2 regions of the Brevibacillus sp. NSP2.1 genome follow, and region 2 is predicted to be linked to the other one. Evidence: riboswitches for the same ligand, from Rfam matches in the RefSeq annotation. Region 2 holds a riboswitch; the other holds the start of a gene.

Region 1 (10,145 bases), 800 kb from region 2:
CTTCAATCTCTGTTCCCCATCGAAAACTAAAGTTATTACCAGCATCAGTTTCGGTCGTAAGAGGTCCTTGAATTCGGTATCGCCAACCTTTTCCTGTTCCGCCCTGAATTTTTTGGTAGTAATCATCTTCATCTTCAGCATATGCAGTAAGTTTTTGACGGCCATTGTTTTCTTTAACTTTTTTCATCTTGATAGTTTTTCGATCTGCTTTCTCTTTGTTTTTCTTCGTTTTTTTACCTTCTCCATCAAAGATGTACGTTTTGCTTGAACTAGGCTCATCATCATTTTTCTTTTTATATTCAAAAATATTTATTTTTGCTTCGTAGTCTTTACTCGCCTTTTTTTCGACAATTGTGAACGCTCACCAAAATGTTGACCACTTTGCTCATCATAAAGTTACCCACCTGACAGTTTGAGCACACGTCATCATTTTCACACCTAATTGCAAATGTTTTTACTGAGCCAAGGATCGTCAAGGGCTTGCGTAGCAAGGGGTTTACCCTTTATCCTTGACGATCCTTGGTGCAGGAAATAAAATGCTACTTTGTGTGAAAAAAAGCATCGTAGGTGGTCAACTCGAAGATGAGCGTTTGCTCCAAAAATGGTCAACTTTTTGATTAGCATTCACACACATAGGAATCTTATCAGTAAAGAGAGCATTTAGACCAAACCAATTCACTATTCCACAAAGGTATTGCGTGAACAAATACATGTACCGGTAAAGGATAGCCTCCATTAGCATAGGGAAATCAGTTTTTTTCCTCCAACAAAAACACAGTTCCCCACCAGGAGAACTGTGCATGCTTTGCTGTCTATTTTTTTGTCAACCCTTCGTAAATCGTCTTGATGTTCCACTCCATCATCTTGATGTACGTATCGCCGTCCTCGCCTGGCTTGCCGAGCGAGTCGGTGAACACTTTGCCGACGATTGGCACGCCGGTTTCGCGCGAGACCATTTCCATGCTGCGCGGGTCGATGCTCGTTTCGACGAACAGCGCCGGGATTTTTTTCTCGCGGATCAGGTCGACTACCTGGCTGACCTGCTCAGGCGTTCCCTGGTTTTCCGAGTTGATTTCCCAAATGTAGGCGGCGTCGAAATCGTACGCCTCGCAGAAATATTTAAACGCTCCTTCGCTCGTGACGAGGACGCGCTGCTCGCGCGGGATTTGGCCGTATTGCTTGACGGCTTCGTCATGCAGGGCGCGCAGCTTCTCGATGTACGCCGTTGCGTTTTTCTCGTACGTTTCCTTGTGCGCCGGGTCGATTTTGATGAGGGCGTCGCGTGCGTTTTCCGCGTACTTGATGCCGTTGCGAACGTCCAGCCATGCGTGCGGGTCTTCTTCGCTTTCTTTGCCTTTGGTGGTCAAATGCTTGGCGGCTACCCCTTCGCTCAGGCGGAACACGAGTGCATCCGGGCCGGACTTGCCTGCCGTTTGCATCAGCTTTTCAAACCACGAGTTTCCTGCTTCCAGGTTCAGGCCGTTGTAGAACACGGCATCGGCATCCGTTGTTTTTTGCACGTCTGCTGGCAGCGGATCGTATTCGTGCGGGTTGGAGCCGACGGGAGCCAGGCTGTGGATCTCGACGCGATCTCCCCCTACGTTTTTCACGATGTCGTACAAAATCGAGTACGTCGTCACGACTTGCAGTTTGTCGTCGCCGGATTTTCCGGGCTCGGCCGAGTTGTTTTGCGGAGCGCCGCACGCAGCGAGCAGGACGGTTGAGATGAGAAAGACGAGAAACAGGTTCCATTTTTTCATGCGAATTCTCCTTTACTTTGAAAGCTCGACTCTTTTTTGCCGGGCTCGAATTGATTTCCAGACAACCCCGTGCTTGCGGGAGAACAGAAAGGCTAGCAGGAACAGCGCGGTTGCCACCATCACAATCGTCGCGCCCGAAGCCAGATTGTAGGTAAAGCTGAAGTACAAACCGACGATGGCGGAGATGACACCGAAGCCGGCAGCCAGGAAAATCATCACCGACAGGCGATCCGTCAACAAGTACGCGGTAGCGGCCGGAGTAATCAGCATGGCGACTACGAGCACGATGCCCACCGTTTGCAGAGACGCTACCGTCACCATCGTCAGCAAGGTCATCAGCAAGTAGTGGATGAGATTGTTGCGCAGACCGTAGGCGGCCGCAATCGTCGGGTCAAACGACGTCAGCAGCAGCTCCTTGAAGAACGCGTAGACGGTCACGATGACGATCAGACCGATGCCGACGGTCACCCACATGTCGGACGGCCGGACGGCGAGCACGTTCCCGAACAGGATGTGGTACAGGTCCGTACTGCTTTTCAGCATCGTAATCATGATGATCCCCAGGGCAAAAGCCGAGGTGAACAAAATGCCGATGGCCGTGTCGTTCTTGATCCGGCTGTTCTGGCTGACGTAGCCGATTCCGACCGCCGTCAGGACGCCAGTGGCGACTGCTCCCAGGAAAAAATTGATCCCGAAAGCATAAGAGAGAGCAACCCCCGGCAAAACCGCGTGGGAGATCGCGTCCCCCATCAGCGACATGCCGCGCAAAATAATGAAGCTGCCGATGACGCCGCAGATGATGCCCACTACTACAGAAGTAAACAAAGCTTTTTGCAAAAATTCATACTGTCCAATTGCTTGTAAAAAATCCATCACGCCGTTACCTCTACCTTCTCGAGAAATTGAAGTTGATGCGCGTATGCTTTCGCCATGACCTCTCGATTCAGGACTTCATCGACTGTTCCGAACTTGATAAGCTCTTTGTTCAAAAGCAGCAGTTGATCGAAGTAAGCATTCGCCTTGCTCAAGTCGTGGTGGACGACCACGATTGTTTTGTCTTGAAGCTGCAACTCCTTCAAAATCCGGATGATCGTCTCCTCGCTGGCGACGTCGATCCCGACAAACGGCTCGTCCAGAAGGAGCAACTCCGGCTTTTGCGCCAGTGCCCGAGCCAAAAAAACGCGCTGCTGCTGCCCGCCGGACAACTCGCCAATCTGCCGCTTCGCGAAGTCCTCCAGGCCGACTTTTCGCAGGCATTCCATCGCCCACGCCTTTTCCTTCTTCTTCGGAAATTTGAACAAGCCGACGCTCGGGTACGTTCCGATGAGGACGGTATCCATCACCGTGATCGGAAACGTCCAGTCGATCTGGCTCCGCTGCGGGACGTAGGCGACCTGCTTCCGGACCTCATTCACTTCCTTGCCGTAAAACCGGACGTCTCCCTTGTCTTTGCCGATCAACCCGAGCATGGCCTTAATCATGGTCGATTTCCCCGCGCCATTCGGCCCGATAATGCCCACCATGCTTCCTTGCTCGACAGCAAAGGTTACGTCCCGCACCACCTCGACTCCAAAGTAGGAGACGTGAAGCTCTCTGACTGACACCGCACTATTCATGAGATTCCCTCCAATTAACCAATCGTTCGTGTACGTTCTCGGTTGTTGTTGACCGTTGCTTCCGCTGGACAATTCTTTATGACTGGATCATATATGCTTATACGCAAAATTGTGGTTGTTAACCAATAATATTCACCCTAGCAAAATAATATGCTTGTGTATAAAAATGTTTCCCTAACGCAAAATTTAAAGGATATTTATCCTGCTGTCAATCCTCATTTTCATTTTCCGCCCAGGAAAACGGGTTTCGCGCCGCCGTTTTCCTGCCCAGAGCCGCCACAGAACCGCGCCAGAATATAGAAAAAGCACAGCCCGCATCAATCGAGCTGTGCTTCTTTTTATTCACTTCGTTCCGCTTTTGTTACACCAGTTGCAGCGAAATATACTTCACTTCCAAATACTCCTCGATGCCGTGGTGGCTGCCTTCCCGGCCAAGCCCGCTTTCCTTCATGCCGCCAAACGGCGCTTGCGCGACAGATGGCGCCCCATCGTTCACCCCGACAATACCGTATTCCAGGCTTTCCGAAAACGTGAACGCCCGCGCCAGCGACTGCGTGAAGACGTATGCCGCCAACCCGTACGGCGTCGCATTCGCCCGCCGGATGACTTCCTCATCGTCGGAAAACGTGCTGACAGGCGCGATCGGCCCGAACGTTTCCTCCTGCATGCACACCATCTCATCGGTTACATCCGAGAGCACGACCGGCTTCATGAAGTAGCCAGTGGCTCCCGCGAGAACCGGGCTGCCGTGGAGCGTCGCCCCTTTGCCCACGGCGTCGTCAATTTGCTGCTGGACTTTTTGTACGGCTCGCTCGTCAATCAACGGCCCGATCTCGACGTCGTCTTCTGTTCCCTGGCCTACGCGGAGCGCGGACACCGCCTCTGTCAGCTTTTGCAGGAACGGCTCTTTCACAGCTTCATGCACATAGATGCGGTTTGCGCAAATGCACGTTTGCCCGGCGTTGCGGAATTTGGACTGGACCAGCCCTTTGACCGCCGCGTCGAGATTCGCGTCCTCTGCCACGATAAACGGCGCCAGGCCGCCAAGCTCCAGGGAAATCTTTTTCACGGTATCGGCCGCTTTGCGCATCAGCAGCTTGCCCACCGGAGTCGACCCGGTGAACGTCAGTTTTTTCACGCGCGCATCGTCCATCCAGACATCGACGACTTCCGCTGCCTGCGAAGTCGTCACGATGTTGATGACGCCTGGCGGAATCCCCGCCTCGTGGGCGCACTCCGCCAAAAGCAGCGCGGTCAACGGCGTCTGTTCGGCTGGCTTCGTCACCGTCGTGCAGCCTGCCGCGAGCGCTGGCGCGATTTTTCGCGCAATCATCGCCGCAGGGAAATTCCACGGCGTGACGGCCGCCACGACACCGACTGGCTGCTTCTGCACGAGAATCCGCTTGGAGGCGGCGGAGGCAGGAATCGTCTCGCCGTAAATCCGCTTTGCTTCCTCGGCGTACCATTTGATGTAGCTGTTCGCGTACTGCACCTCGCCTCGTGCTTCTGCGAGCGGCTTGCCCTGTTCCAGCGTCATGACGTACGCGATCTCGTCCAGGCGGGCTGCGATCGTCTGGTGCCAGCGCTCCAGCAACGCCGCGCGCTCATAGGCGGTCGTTTTCGACCAACTGGGAAAAGCGGCTTGCGCAGCGTCGACCGCCTGCCGCGCTTCTTTCGCGGAAGCGTCCGGCACGCTGCCGATGATTTCCAATGTCGCGGGATTTTGCACCGCGACGCGTGCCGCAAGCGTCACCCACTCTCCGTTCACGTACATGCCTTTGTTCCATTCTTGTTGTTTCACGCTGCCTTTTCCTCCTTTTCATTTGCCGTGAACAATTTCTCTTTTTCACCGCGCAACCAATCTTTTCCATATAATAAGACGCACAGCAAAATTCCAGCGCCAAAAGCCATCGCCGCTCCTTTGATGACGAGAATCGCCCCTACGACACCCGCGATGCCCAGGTCGCGCTGGCTGCGCGCCTGCATCACGCCAATCCGCACGCTGACGTAGCCTTGGACGAGCAGCGTCAGGGCGACGGCGACGCCGAGAATCGGCTGGACCAGACTGACGATCGGCAAAAGCAATAAGCCTGTATTCGTGCCCCAGCGAAACGATCCCGCACCGCCGAAAAACGAGTCCATCGCTTTTTTGCCTTTTTTGAACCGCTCCACCACTACGACCTGCATCGCGGCCCACATCGGCCCGCACATCGTAATGTCCGGCCCGATCAGGCTCATCAGCATGTTGCGTCCGCCAAAAATCATGTGCGCCCGGTCCGGGTTGTAGTCGACTTTTTCATCGAGCCGCACTTGGTCGGACTCGGACAAAAGCGCTTTCGTCTTCAACACGTCGCCAAAGACGACGAGATACGTTGCGAACACAGCCGGAATCGCTGTAATGAAAAAGGAGAGCGACGGCAAGCCCAGCCCGAAGACGGTGTACTGCGACCAGAGCGTGGCGAAGTCCGGCTGGCTGAAGCCCCATTGAATGTCCGGCCACTTCGCTTCCCCGAACAACGGGGCGACGAACACCGCGAGCAAGATCGCAGGCAAAATCCCGAGGTTGCCGAGCAATGCCCACCCTTTCCCTTTTTGTTTCAACCCTTCAAAATGTTTGGAAAAAACGAGATAAAAGCAAAAGCCGATACAAATGACAATCGTGTACGGGAACAGGTCGAACTTCCCGCCCTTTTCAAAAATCGAGGTAATCGCGCCAATCCCCGCGCCGAGAATAATCCCCGACTTGATCGCATTCGGCACGAAGTTGACTACCCGCTTCGCTAGTCCGGTGACCCCGAGCAAAATGGATAACAGCCCAAGCGTCAACTGAAAGGCGATCAGCGCGTACACCCGCTCCTGCCCTTCCGGAAACTGCTCGACAAACAGCACAATCAGCGGAATCGCCGGCGTAATCCAGCCGGGAATGACCGGATCGCCCAAGAGGTGGTGCAGCAAATACAAAAAGCCATTCAAAATGACAACGGCCAGTCCCACCTCAAACGGCATGCCCAGATGGTCGGCGAGCAGCGTGATCGCGCCGAGGTCGACGGCGCACATCAACAGTCCTTGCAAATAATCGGGCCATTCAAAGCGATAGTGTACAAACGGCAGCCGGATCTTGAACGGTCCGGCCGGAATGTACGGGGTTTCTTCACCCGCTCTGCGTTGTTTCCACTTCATACGATGTCCCCCTTTTAGTAAGCTGCTCGATAGATGTCTTCGATATCTTTTTTCCGCAAAGCGCGGGGATTGTTTTTCAAAAGGCGGGTTTGCTTCATCGCCTCTTCGGCCATCTCGGCGATCGCGGATTCCGGAATGTTGAACTCGCGCAGCGACTGCGGAATTTCCACGTAACGGCACAGGCGCGTCATCGCTTCAATCGCTTTTTCCGCCGCTTCGTCCAGGTTCAGTCCGGCGACGTTTTCCCCGAGCGCCTGCGCGATCTCCCCGAGCTTTTCCAGGCAGGCGATCTTGTTCGCCCGCATGACGTAAGGCAGCAAGAGCGAATTGCTCACGCCGTGCGCCATGTGGAATCGTCCGCCGAGCGGGTAGGCCAGCGCATGGACAGCGCCTACGCCCGCGTTGCCGAAAGCAAGTCCGGCCATCAGCGACGCGGTAATCATCGCTTCGCGCGACTCGATGTTATCCGGGCACGCGTACGCTTTCGGCAAGTGAACGGCAATCAGTTTCATCGCGCCAATCGCCAGCGCGTCCGTCACCGGGGAGGCGAACTTGGAAATGTAGGCTTCCACCGCATGCACCAACGCGTCCACGCCGCTCGCAGCGGTCACGCTCGGCGGGCACGTAAGCGTCATCACCGGCGAGACGATGGCGACGTCCGGCAGCAGGTAAGGGCTTACAATTCCTTTTTTCACTTGCTCTTTCGTATCCGACAAAATCGAGATGTTCGTCACCTCTGAGCCTGTCCCCGCCGTAGTCGGAATCGCGATCAGCGGCAAGCCCGGCTTTTTCACCAGATTCGTGCCAAAATATTGCTCGATGCTGCCCTCGTTCGTCGCCATGACGGAAGCTGCCTTGGCGATGTCGATTGCGCTGCCGCCGCCGACTGCGATCAGGCCGTCGTAGCCCCCTTCGCGGATCATCTGCACACACAAGTCGACGATCTCGATTTCCGGCTCGGGGTTCACGTCCGAGAAGACGCCCGCCTCCATCGGCAAAAGCGCTTCCACCTGCGCGACTACCCCGGCCTGAATGAGAATTTTGTCCGTCACAATCATTGGACGCGCCACTTTCAGACGGGCAACCTCCTCGGGCAGCAGCGCCAGCGAATCCCGCCCTGTGACCAGTTTGTTTGCAGCGGCAAAAGTAGAAATGTTCATGATGTCACTCTCTCCTTTCTGTATGCCGCTACGTGAAAAGCAACTCCCGTGCCAAGCGGAAAAAAGCGGGTGCCAATTTCGCTCCGCCACCTGCGGGAAAAACGACCTTCCCCCCAACAGCGGCAAGCCTTTTCTCACTTTTTTGTCACATTTTCCGCAGCATAGTTTGTTTCGGCCAAAAGCAACCGTTTACATTCGCTGTTTGATTATAATTCAAATCAAACTTGCGCATTTGATTCATTATCAAATCAAAATCCATACCCTTCCCCTTTCGACACATCCGCTCACCTGGCTAGCGGAAAAAACGACGAATGATTGTCGTTTCCTGCTTGTCATCTGGCCTTCCGTCAATCAAAAATGTTTTATGTTTAAAATAATCTGTTAATTAGGAATTTTCATTTGACAACCTTTTTGGAATATTTTACTATCATAAGAACGCACGCGAATATCTGACGCGGATGAATATTGCGGGAGAGACTAAACTCGCCGTTTAGCACCGAAGGAGCAAATCCTGACCGCTCAGGACAAATCTCTCAGGTAAAAGGACAGAGAAAAGTAGGAACCGGTCTATTTTTCCCGTTCCTTTTTTTGTTGCAGAAAAATAGGAGTGTTGTGCGTTCACCATGAAACAGCCGTTCCATTTGCCTCGAAAAAGGAGGGAAAACTGCCGACAAAACCGCAAATTTTCTGCCTCGCTCAAAAATGAAAGCGTTTTTTTCGATGGAAGTAACTTAATGATGTATTTATGCTGGGTCGCTATGTTAAGATATGAATTATAAAGTTTCATAAACTTTTTGAAAGGTCGGCGGTTGGTTTTTTACCAACAGCCGCAAACGAATCAAACGCATGAGAAATGAGGGGGATCACATGCAACAGCAAAATTTGGCGAGGGGCCTGAAAAACAGGCACGTTCAACTCATCGCGATCGGCGGGGCCATCGGAACGGGATTGTTCCTCGGTGCGGGCAAATCCATTCACCTGGCCGGCCCATCCATCCTGTTTGCTTACTTGATTACTGGGATTATTTGCTTTCTGATTATGCGCTCGCTCGGTGAACTTCTCCTTAGCAACCTGAACTATCATTCCTTCGTTGACTTCGTAAAAGACTACCTCGGCAACATGGCCGCGTTCGTCACAGGCTGGACGTACTGGTTTTGTTGGATTTCGATTGCCATGGCCGACTTGACGGCTGTCGGAATGTACACGCAATACTGGTTCCCTGAGGTTCCGCAATGGATGCCGGGATTGATTGCGCTCGTCATCCTGCTCATCATGAACCTGGCAACGGTCAAGCTTTTCGGCGAAATGGAGTTCTGGTTCGCGCTCATCAAAGTCATCGCGATTCTCGCTTTGATCGCCGTCGGAATCTTCATGATTGTCAAAGGCTTCTCGACAAACTCCGGCGCGTCCAGCTTCAGCAACCTGTGGAGCCACGGCGGCATGTTCCCGAACGGCATCAACGGCTTTTTACTCTCCTTCCAGATGGTCGTGTTCGCCTTTGTCGGCATTGAGCTTGTCGGGCTGACTGCCGGGGAGACAGAAGATCCCGAGCGCGTGATTCCAAAAGCGATCAACAACATCCCGATTCGCGTGCTGCTCTTCTACGTCGGCGCTCTGATCGTCATCATGAGCATCTATCCATGGAACGCCATCATCCCGACCGAAAGCCCGTTCGTTCAAGTGTTTGCAGCTATCGGTATCGCGGCTGCCGCAGGTATCGTCAACTTCGTCGTGCTGACCTCCGCCGCTTCGGCATGCAACAGCGCCATCTTCAGTACAAGCCGTATGCTCTACTCGCTCGGCAAGGAAAATAATGCGCCTGCGTCCATGACCAAGCTGACAACGCGCCAGGTGCCTGCCAATGCCTTGTTCTTCTCGACTGTCGTCGTTCTCATTGCGGTTGTGTTGAACTACATCATGCCAGAAGGCGTCTTCACTCTGATTACGAGCGTTTCGACGGTCTGCTTCCTGTTCATCTGGGGCATTACCGTGATCTGCCACCTGAAGTACCGCAAGACAAGACCGGATCTGGCAAAAACAAACAAGTTCAAAATGCCGCTCTTTCCGTTTGCCAACTACCTGATTCTCGCTTTCCTCGCGTTCATTCTCGTCGTGCTCGCGCTTGCCGAGGATACGCGCGTGGCCTTGTTCATCACTCCGGTCTGGTTCATCATGCTCGTCGTGATTTACAAGCTGCGCAAGGCTAAAGTCGATCAGGTGAAAGTATTGGAAAACTGATCGCCAGCCAAACAAAAAAACACATCCGGCTTCCGATGTGTTTGCATGGCAAGGACAAGCATCCTGCGACTGCACCAGGCATTCGCAGGATGCTTTTTATTTGCTCGCTTCCGGCTCGTTCTCTACGCGCAGTTGCAGCTTTTTCATCTTTTGGACGAGTGCGCTCTGGCTGATGCCGAGCGCTTCTGCCG
Region 2 (10,145 bases):
GAACAGACCGAGCGTGTTCGGGTTGGTCAGCATGAGTGCCGCTGTATCAGGGCCTACGGCATCGCGCAGCGCCTGAATGTCTACCAGGCCGCGCTCGTCAGAGGCAATCGTGACGGTGTCCAGTCCTGCTACCGCTGCAGAAGCCGGGTTCGTACCGTGCGCGGAGTTTGGCACGATGACTTTTGTGCGGTGGCCTTCGCCGCGGCTCTCGTGGTACGCGCGGATCATCATCAGACCTGTCCACTCGCCTGCTGCCCCCGCAGCCGGTTGCAGCGTAACTGCGTCCATCCCGGTGATTTCAGCCAGCTCTTCTTGCAGGTTGTACAAAAGCTCCAGTGCGCCTTGTACGGTTTCTTCCGGCTGGTACGGGTGCGTCTGCGCGAAGCCTGGGTAGCGGGCAACGTCTTCGTTGATTTTCGGGTTGTATTTCATCGTGCAAGAACCGAGCGGGTAGAACCCGTTGTCTACCCCGTGGTTGCGACGGGACAATTCGGTGTAGTGACGAACCAACTGCAGCTCGGATACTTCCGGCAGTTCAGCAGGAGTTTCGCGGATGAGGTGCTTCGGCAGCAGGCTTGCCACCTCTACCTCTGGTACATCCAATGCCGGCAGATTGTAGCCCACACGGCCCGGTTTGCTCATTTCAAAAATCAGTGCTTTTTCCTGGTCGTTACGCACGTGTGATCGCCTCCAATTCAGCCGCCAATGTGTCGATTTCTTCCTTGGTCCGCAGCTCGGTTACCGCAAGCAGCGTATGGCCCGCGTATTCCGGGTAATCCAGTCCCAGATCGTAGCCGCCGATGATGCCAGCGTCAAGCAGCTTTTTGTTTACTTCTGCCACCGGCTTGGACAGTTTGACTACGAATTCGTTGAAGAATGGAGCGGCAAAGACCACTTCCAGACCTTTTGCCTGCAGCGCTTGCTTGGCGTAATGCGCTTTTTGCAAGTTCATCATCGCCATTTCCTGTACGCCCTGTTTTCCGAGCGCAGTCAGGGTGATCGCAGCCGCCAGTGCCAACAGAGCCTGGTTGGAGCAAATGTTCGAAGTCGCTTTTTCACGACGGATATGCTGTTCACGAGCTTGCAGCGTCAGTACGAAACCGCGCTTGCCGTTCTCGTCTTTGGTTTGCCCGACGATCCGGCCTGGCATTTTGCGCATCAGCTTGGTAGTCGTTGCGAAATATCCGCAGTGTGGTCCGCCAAACGATGCCGGAATGCCGAACGGTTGCATGTCGCCCACCACGATGTCAGCGCCCAGTTTGCCTGGCGCTTCCAATACGCCCAGCGCAAGCGGGTTGGAAGAAACGATGAACAGAGCGCCTTTGCCATGAGCAATCGGCTCGACCGCTGCCAAGTCTTCCACGTTTCCAAAGAAGTTAGGATATTGCACGATAACGGCCGCTGTGTTTTCGTCAATCAGCGCTTCCAGAGCTTGTGTGTCGGTTACGCCGTCGTTGTTGATGCCGACTTCAACCAGCTCTACGCCTTGACCGTACGCGTATGTTTTCAGAACGCCGCGCGCTTCCGGGTGCACAGCACGGGAAACGATGACGCGCTTTTTGCCAGTGTGACCAGCCGCCATCATCGCCGCTTCTGCCAAGGAAGTCGCTCCGTCGTACATGGAGGAGTTCGCTACTTCCATTCCGGTCAGTTCACACACCATAGTCTGGAATTCAAAAATGGCTTGCAGCTCGCCCTGGCTGATTTCAGGCTGGTAAGGCGTATAGGCGGTAAAAAATTCTCCGCGCAGCAACATGTGGTTGACTGTGCTTGGCGCATAGTGCTGGTAAACGCCAGCACCCAAAAAGTTGACGTGCGTGCTGAAGTTCACGTTTTGATTAGCCAGACGCGTGAAGTATTTCACCAGATCAGGCTCGGACAGAGCTTCCGGAATGTTCAGCGCCCCTTTGAAGCGCACTTCTTCCGGGATGTCTGCAAACAGTTCTTCTACACTGGAAATGCCGAGAGTTTCGAGCATTTCGCGCTTGTCCTGATCGGTTTGGGGCAGGTAGCGGTATTTCACGAACGTTGTCCTCCTCAAAATAGGATGTATAGTGGGCGATTGCTTAGTTTTTCGGACGTTTATAAAACGGAGCGGCGACAACCTCTGCTTTGAGGCGTTTTCCGCGAATTTCCACTTCCAGTTGGGTGCCAAGCGCCGCATGTTCGCTTTTCACGAGCGCCAATCCGACGTTTTTCTTCAAGGTAGGGGACTGCGTGCCTGTCGTCACTTCGCCCACCAGCTCTTCGCCGACGTAGACCGGATAGTGCGTGCGCGGAATGCCGCGGTCGATCATCTCGATGCCGACGAGCTTGCGCGGCGCGCCGTTTTCTTTTTGCGCCTTGAGCACCTCTTGGCCGATGAACGGCACTTCTTTGTCCACCTTCACCGCGAAGCCGATGCCTGCTTCAATCGGCGTGATGTCCTTGCTCAGCTCCTGGCCGTACAGCGGCAGCTTCGCTTCGAAGCGCAGCGTGTCGCGCGCGCCAAGTCCGCAAGGCAGAAGCCCGTCTTCCTTGCCCGCTTCAAGCAACGCGTCCCACAGTTCAGCGGCACGCTCTGCAGGCAGGTAAATTTCAAAGCCGTCCTCGCCTGTATAGCCTGTGCGGGATACCAGAGCGGAAATGCCAGCGACCTCTACGTCGCGCTCGAAACGGAAGAAGCCGATTTTCGACAGGTCTGTGGCGGTCAGCTTTTGCAAAATCGACTCGGCCAAAGGCCCTTGAATGGCGATTTGCGCCGTTTGCGGCGAAATGTTTTCAATCGTGACACCCGGAATCAGGTGCTCTTCCAGCCATGCATAGTCTTTGTCAATGTTTCCTGCGTTGATGACAAGCAGGTAATGGTCGTCCGCGTATTTGTAAACGAGCAGATCGTCGACCGTACCGCCGTCCGGGTAGCAGAGCACGCTGTACTGCGCTTGCCCGACAGCCAGCTTGGACACGTCGTTGGTGGTGACGCGCTGCAAGTATTCGAGCGCACTCTCGCCTTTTACGTCTACTTCTCCCATGTGGGATACATCAAACAGACCTGCTTTCGTCCGAACGGCTTCGTGCTCCTGGCCAATGCTGGAAAACTGTACAGGCAGCTCCCAGCCGCCGAAGTCGATTGTCTTGGCGCCGTATTTTGCGTAGGAATCAAACAGTGGCGTTCTTTTCAGATTGGACATGTGTGGCACCTCCCAAAAACTGTTAGTCGGCATTTCTCCCCATGAAAAAACAGAGGCGAAAAAACGGGTACACCAAAAGAACGGTGCCCATTTCTCCTCCTCTGTCCTTGGTACCTGAGAGTTACCTTGCCAATCAAGCGCGGCGGGGATCACCGCGCTTGCAAGTTTCCCCTTTGGTGGCTCCGATTTCGAGCTCTCTCCAGAGTTGCGTCCAGTAGAGGTTCTTTTGCCTGAGAGATTCACCGTTCCCGGCTTGCTCCTTCGGCGCTGCAGTGGTTCGCGCAGTCTCTCCCTGCTACTATCATTCGCGTTGGTTAGATGGTCATACATAAGTTTTTGCTATGATTTCCATACTAATGAATGAACTTCCTCTATATCCTACCATGAGAGTCCGCCGTTGAAAATATGCAAATTAACAGTCAGATCAAGAAATACTTAACAAAATGATGAACACGATCATAAATGTTAAGTTTTTTGATAAAGCGCATGAAAGTTATGGCAGAGCTGTGTAAAGGAGTAACGTATATGCCGAATATTCCTGTTTCATTTGACACGAGCTGGATATCCCCGCTGACGGAGCGAATGCACGAAGACGGCCCCTGGGACAAGTGGGAGCTGTTCAAGCTGGCGCTGGAAGCGGAAGAGGCCATGGCTGTTCGCGAGTTCGATCAGTTGCAATGCCTGAAATACTTGCCGCTGCTCTCCCCGTTTCCCCACCAGTTGCAAACGGCGGAGCGAGTGCTCAACGACATGCGCGGACGCGCGATCCTCGCCGACGAGGTCGGACTGGGCAAGACGATCGAAGCCGGGCTGATTATGAAGGAGTACATGGTCAGGGGCCTGGCGAAAAAAATTCTCGTGCTCGTCCCCGCCTCCCTCGTCATCCAATGGACGAAGGAGTTGCAGCAAAAATTCGGGATTCCCGCCGTGGCGCAAAAAAAGGAGTACATGTGGCGGCAGCATGAAGTCGTCGTCGCCTCCATCGACACGGCGAAACGAGATCCGCACCGCCGCCACGTCCTCGACATCGACTACGACATGCTGATTATCGACGAGGCGCACAAGCTGAAAAACAAACGGACGCGAAACTATCAGTTCGTGAAGGAAATTCGCAAAAAATATTGCCTGCTGCTCACGGCTACGCCGATCCAGAACGAAATGGACGAGCTGTACAACCTGATTAATTTGTTGAAGCCGGGGCACCTCGGCCACTCCACGTCGTTTTCCTCCAATTACGTCGAAGGAAAGCGACAGTCGAAAAACAGCGACAAATTGCGCGAAGAAATTGAAAAGGTGATGATTCGCAACAAGCGAAGCGACGGCGGCATCCAGTTCACCAGTCGCCGCGTCCAGTCGATTCCGATTGAGCTGTCGCAGGAAGAGATGGAGCTGTACGAGGGCGTCACCCGCTTTGTGCGCGACCAGTACCAGACAGGAGCTGGCCTGTTCAACTCGCTCGCCTTGATTACGTTGCAGCGCGAGGTTTGCTCCAGCAAGGAAGCCTCGTTCATGACGCTGTACAACATGCACCAGCGCACCAGCGAAGACTCCCCCCTGCGCGGCCGAATTTTGGAGCTGGTGGAGATGATTAAGCGGATCGAGACGCATTCCAAGGCGGCCAAAACGGTCGAGCTGATCCAGGAGATCAACGACAAAGTCATCATTTTCACCGAGTACCGGGCGACGCAAAACTACCTGCAAAAATATTTGCATGACCACGGCATTACTTCTGTGCCGTTTCGCGGCGGCTTCAAGCGCAGCAAAAAAGACTGGATGACCGATTTGTTTCAAAACCGCGCGCAAGTACTGATCGCCACAGAGGCTGGCGGGGAAGGGATCAACCTGCAGTTTTGCAACCAGGTCATCAACTACGACATGCCGTGGAACCCGATGCGCGTCGAGCAGCGGATCGGCCGTGTCCACCGTCTCGGCCAGAAGCGGGACGTGCACATTTACAATTTGTCCACCGTCGGCACGATTGAGGAGCACATTTTGAAGCTGCTGTACGAAAAAATCGACCTGTTCGAGATGGTCATCGGCGAACTGGACGACATCGTGGAGCGGCTGAATCTCAACTCGTCGCTGGAAGAAAATTTGACGCAGATCATCATGGATTCCAAATCGGCCCGCGAAATGGCGTTGAAGCTCGACAACATGGGCCACGCCATCCGCGCCAGCAGACAACAGCACGCATCCCCTGCCCTGTCGGAAGCGGCAGAGCAGTAGCAGAAAAAACGCACACAAGAAAAGAGGTTTCTCCTGATGCAAGCCAACCAGGTCAGGCAATTTGTAGAGCGCTACCTCGCGACTTTTTCCGCGCACATCGTCGAAGCCCACCCGGATTACTTGACGGTCAAGCTTCCGGTCGAGGTCGACAAGGATATCGGCAACCGCCCGTTTTACTGGAGCTGGGTCGACAAAATGAACCTGGCCTACCAGCCGCTCGTGCTCACCTTTGCGTTTCACCCGGACCGGATGCCGGACGGGCTGCGTGCCGAGCATCTGCATCTGGGCGCTGCGCGCATGCAGCAAATTTTTGCCTCGGCGAAAAAGCACGGGCGCTTTTTATGCATGTACGAGCAAAATACCGCTTCCTTGCCAAGCACCGGCAAGCGTCGCTCCACGCCGCTCGTTCCCTGGCTCGGGCTCAACCTGAAAGTATCGCTCATCTGCGACAAACGGCGCGACATCATGCTCTATCTCGGGATCAACCTGCATCAGCCGCGCCTCGTGCACGACTTTTCCTCGTTTTTGTTTCAGTTGACGCTTGCGCCCGCGATCCCGGACTACTTTTACACGCTCGACCGGAAGCTGTCTGTGGAAGACGCGCTGGAGCTGGCCCGGCAGGAGGTCGATGCGATCATCGCGCAGGAAGACCAGGAGTGGGCCGTAGAGGCGCGGGCGCGACTGACGGAGGAGCTGGACATCCTCGCCGCCTACTACGAAGAGCTGGCCCGACGAGAGCCGCCTGCCGAACAGAGCGAGACAGAAGCAGCCGAGGCGGAAGCGGTAGAGTCCCCGGAGCAAAAAGCCTCGATCCCGCTGCCTGCGCGCGACGCCGTCCCCGCCAGGGAGGCTGTTGTCGAAGCTGCGCAGACGCTTGACGAATACCGCTCTTCCGGCGGGCGAATCCTCGACTTTTTACGTGCCAATGGCGTCCAGGTGACGCCGCGCGAGGAAATCAACCAGGAGGAATGGAAAAAAAGCACGCCGGAAGAAGAAAAACAGCGACGGATGGACGAGCTGCGCTGGCAGTACGAGCCGCGCATCGAGGTTCATTTTATTAACGGCGGACTGTTTTACTTGCACTCTGCTCCGCCTGTCATTAAAGCGCATCCGGCAAAAACGGTGCGCCATCTCCCCGCATCCGGGCGAATCATGTAAAAGATCAGCGAGAAGAAGTGCTGCGGAACTGACAAGTTGCAACAAATCTTTTTGTCATAGCTGGTTACAATAGGAATAAGCTTAGCCTGTACAAAAGGTGGTGCATGTTTGTGACCAGACGATTCCTCCCCCTTCTCGGGGTGCTCTTGTCTTTTGCGTTGCTCGCCTGGCCTGTCCACGCAGAGGAGAGCTGGGACAGAGAGTTTCACGCCCAAATCCAGACGTGGATGAACGAACTCGCCAACCGCGATCCGCAATTCAAGGAGTGGCAAAAAGCCGATACAGAAGTGCAGACGCTCGGCCCGAATCAACATCAGTGGCTGGTCAGCATCAAAAAAACAGACAGACAGGTAGGGTACCTGGTCGTGGGAGAGGCCGTCGAAGCGCCTGCCCAGGAAAAATTCGTGCTGTTGGAATACGGGGTCGGGGAATACATTTTGTTCGACGATGCCTTTGCCCCGCGGGAAATTGCCGCAGAGCCTGTCTACGACGGATTCGCTTCCCACTGGCTGATCGCCCGCCAGTCGTCGCCGCAACTGGTGAACGCCAAAACAGGCGAAGCGTACCCCGCTTCCTTCGCCGCAAACGAGCCAGTCTTTCGCAGCCTGGCTGCGCAAAATCTGGTACAGACCGGGCAACGGCTAACAGAGACGCGCATCCTGCAGCGGGCGCAAAGAGATCCGTTCGACCAGATCGGCTGGGTCAGCCAGTTGTACGGGGACAGCGCAATTTCATGGCCGCAGTTGTGGCAGCAGCAAAGCGATGCACCCGTGACGCTGACCGTTCCGCTGTACCACTCCCAGGTGCTCGCCCCGTTCGTCGTCGGCTCGCTTCATTTGTGGAACGATCAAAACGCTTACGTGGGAGTATGGGATGAAGGGCTGCGCTTTGTCCCCTACGCTTACGCTGACAAGGTCGGAAGATTTTACGTAGCGGGACAGCCGCAGAGCTGATCCGTCGCTTTTGGCAAAAAAACAAGCTCCCTGCCAGTCGCTGGCGGAGAGCTTGTTTTTGATTGGGCTGCGCATGCTTGTCTAGCGAAGGCGCAGCCTTTGGCTTTTTTCGATCAATGATGATCGGTTGGGGAAAGGCGTTCGTGTACGGCATGAAAAACTTCATTGGCCGTCATTCCCTCTGCATTGATTACCGACGCACCTGTAATCGTCTTGTTCTGATCGCCCAAGACGTTTATATCCTGACCCGTAATCACGATCGCGTCGACCACCTGTTGCCAGTTTCCCAAATCGACGACATCATAGCCGTTATCGCACAGCATTTTGCGAATCTGGGAAAGGGACTTTTCTACCGCTACTCTCGCCATACGCACCGCACCCTCCGTCCGCTTACCAAGGTAGGATTATTTGCGCCACAACAGCCGGATCGACATAGGGATCGCCCCGAACCAGCGTGCCGACCAAGGCTCACGCGGAGCCTTTCGCTGACGCCGTTCATCTTTTGGCGTATCCATGTACTGGACAAACAATTTCGTCAGGTACTTCAAATACTCTTGAAAGGACATCGCACGTGACCTCCTTCGTACTCGCAGATACACGCCGTCTTTTTTCCGGCAATAGCGCTGTCCTTTTTATTGTTTCCCGTCTTTTGCGCTTTCAACCACCTGCGCCTTAATTTCGTCCACGATCGCCTCCAGGCTTTTTCCGGTCGTATCCACCTGGATCGGGGCAAAATCGTACGCCCCCGCGCGTTCCGCCATCAATGTTTTCACACGTTCTGCCACCCCGCCGGAAAGCAGCGGGCGCGAAGTATCGTTTTCCAGCCGCCTGATTAATTCTTCTTCGCTGGCATAAAGCGAGATCACGGTTCCTTTTGCCAGCATGACCTCGACATTTTGCTTGCGCAGGACAGCTCCTCCGCCTGTCGTCAAAACTTGCGGACCATCGTCCAGAAGCTGTGACAGCAGGCGGGACTCCGCATCGCGAAAATACGTCTCCCCGTGCCGGGCGAACAGCTCCGGGATGGAGCAGCCTTCCTTTTCGATGATCGCGGCATCCAGGTCATGGTGCGCGATTCCCAAAGAATCGGCCAGCGCGACGCCGACCGTCGTCTTTCCGGTTCCCATAAAGCCGACCAGAATCAAGTTTTTCATTTTGTTTCCGCCACCTTTCCACTCGCTTTTCGCGTTTGAATTTTTACGGTTTTCTCGGCTGGATTGTAGTCCGTATCCCATTCGAATACGTCAGCGAAAAACGACAGCGGCACCATCGTGCGCTCCTTGATTTCCGTCAGCGGATGACCGAGGTCGAGCTTTTGCCCATCGCGGATGGCGAAGCGTTCCCGCTCCTTGACGAACACTTCTCGGCCATTGCCTCTTACGCGAATCATCTGCTTTTCCTGATCCCAGCTTATGGCAAGCCCCATTTTTTCCCCCAGCTCGCGCAGCGGCAAATACACCGTGCCGCCTGTCGCCCTGGCCGGAATGGACGGATAAAAGCTCATGTTGTTGATGATCGTCGTGATGTACGGCTCCAGTTGCACAGCGCCCAGGCCTTCGCGATTCGGCTTTTTCGTCGCGTACACGAAGTATTTCGCTTCGCCTTGCAGCGTTTGCCCCAGCGCCTGGTCGAGATGCTCGGCCCCGATCACGCTGCCGTGGTAGTTTTGCTGCACGCGGTGCAGAAAACGTTTGTACGCGTCATCGCCAATCTGCTTGCGCAAATGGTCAAACAGCAGCGCCCCTTTCGAATACCACGTCCAATGGAACTCTTCTTCGGTCGCGAACTTTTGCAACGGCTTGTCCAGGCTGCCGTTGGGGTAGCGCTCCTGCAAGCGGCGGGCGTCGCGATTGTACTCATCGAGCAGCGTGGAGGCCGACTGCGCTCCGTACCGGTTTTGCAAGTAATGGTACACGCTCAGCTCCACAAGCCCTTCGTCCAGCCAGCCGTGAGACGCTTCCAGCGTCGCCACGCTGTTGTACCACCACAAATGGGCGATTTCATGCGGCAACCAGTGGTCGATCAGATTGCGCTGGTACATGTCGCGCTTGAAAATGGCGAGATTGGCGTACTCCATCGCATACGTCGTGCCCGTGCTCGTCTCGGCAATCGCGACGTGCGGATACGGAAGCGGTCCGTACCAGTCGTTGTACGTAGGAAACACCGACTCCGCAATCGTCTTGATCCGCTGGATGTTGCCTTTGTCCACGGACGCAATATCGACAGACAGGTTCGGCCCCATCTGGATCGTCTCCACATGATACAGCGGGCTGCCGACCAAGGCGAAATTGAGCAGCTTTTTGCCCTCGTAGCGGATTAGCTGCTTGCTGCCCTCGACTGCCTTTGTACTGCCCCGGCCCCACGAGCTGACCCAGTTGTAGCCTTTCGGGGAGACGAAGGAGACGTCGTAGTCGGCGTAATGGTAGACGAACGGATCGCCAAAATCTACCCGTTGCGGCGGATCGTACCATTTTCCTTGCTGGTTTTGCGCGCCCAGCATCGGATACCACGTCGTCAGCGTCCAGATGTCGTCCTTGACGCCAAAGCGCGTCCCTCTGCGCGGCACCGGATTTTCAAACTCGATCGCGAGCGTCCCCCGCATTTCCGCTCCCAGCGGGTTTGCCAGCTTGACCGTGGA

Evidence for each region. A riboswitch is a leader RNA that binds a small molecule or an ion and turns the genes downstream of it on or off. The one in region 2 is predicted to bind glycine.
Region 1: another riboswitch for glycine. It lies ahead of M655_RS20355 (amino acid permease); the one in region 2 lies ahead of gcvT (glycine cleavage system aminomethyltransferase GcvT).

The regions. Positions count from the first base shown of each region.
Region 1 is NZ_CP048274.1:4,186,239-4,196,383, forward strand. Features, by position in the region: gene M655_RS20320 (hypothetical protein) at 1-187, opposite strand, end outside; gene M655_RS20325 (metal ABC transporter substrate-binding protein) at 813-1,760, opposite strand; gene M655_RS20330 (metal ABC transporter permease) at 1,773-2,633, opposite strand; gene M655_RS20335 (metal ABC transporter ATP-binding protein) at 2,633-3,376, opposite strand; gene M655_RS20340 (NAD-dependent succinate-semialdehyde dehydrogenase) at 3,738-5,177, opposite strand; gene M655_RS20345 (hypothetical protein) at 5,174-6,556, opposite strand; gene M655_RS20350 (iron-containing alcohol dehydrogenase) at 6,571-7,716, opposite strand; glycine riboswitch at 8,175-8,275, shown strand; gene M655_RS20355 (amino acid permease) at 8,584-9,954, shown strand; gene M655_RS20360 (sigma-54 interaction domain-containing protein) at 10,051-10,145, opposite strand, start outside.
Region 2 is NZ_CP048274.1:3,388,710-3,398,854, forward strand. Features, by position in the region: gene gcvPB (aminomethyl-transferring glycine dehydrogenase subunit GcvPB) at 1-678, opposite strand, end outside; gene gcvPA (aminomethyl-transferring glycine dehydrogenase subunit GcvPA) at 671-2,023, opposite strand; gene gcvT (glycine cleavage system aminomethyltransferase GcvT) at 2,067-3,170, opposite strand; glycine riboswitch at 3,262-3,378, opposite strand; glycine riboswitch at 3,379-3,475, opposite strand; gene M655_RS16415 (DEAD/DEAH box helicase) at 3,696-5,396, shown strand; gene M655_RS16420 (YqhG family protein) at 5,433-6,554, shown strand; gene M655_RS16425 (hypothetical protein) at 6,659-7,507, shown strand; gene M655_RS16430 (YkuS family protein) at 7,621-7,875, opposite strand; gene M655_RS16435 (YqzE family protein) at 7,912-8,073, opposite strand; gene M655_RS16440 (shikimate kinase) at 8,140-8,661, opposite strand; gene M655_RS16445 (stalk domain-containing protein) at 8,658-10,145, opposite strand, start outside.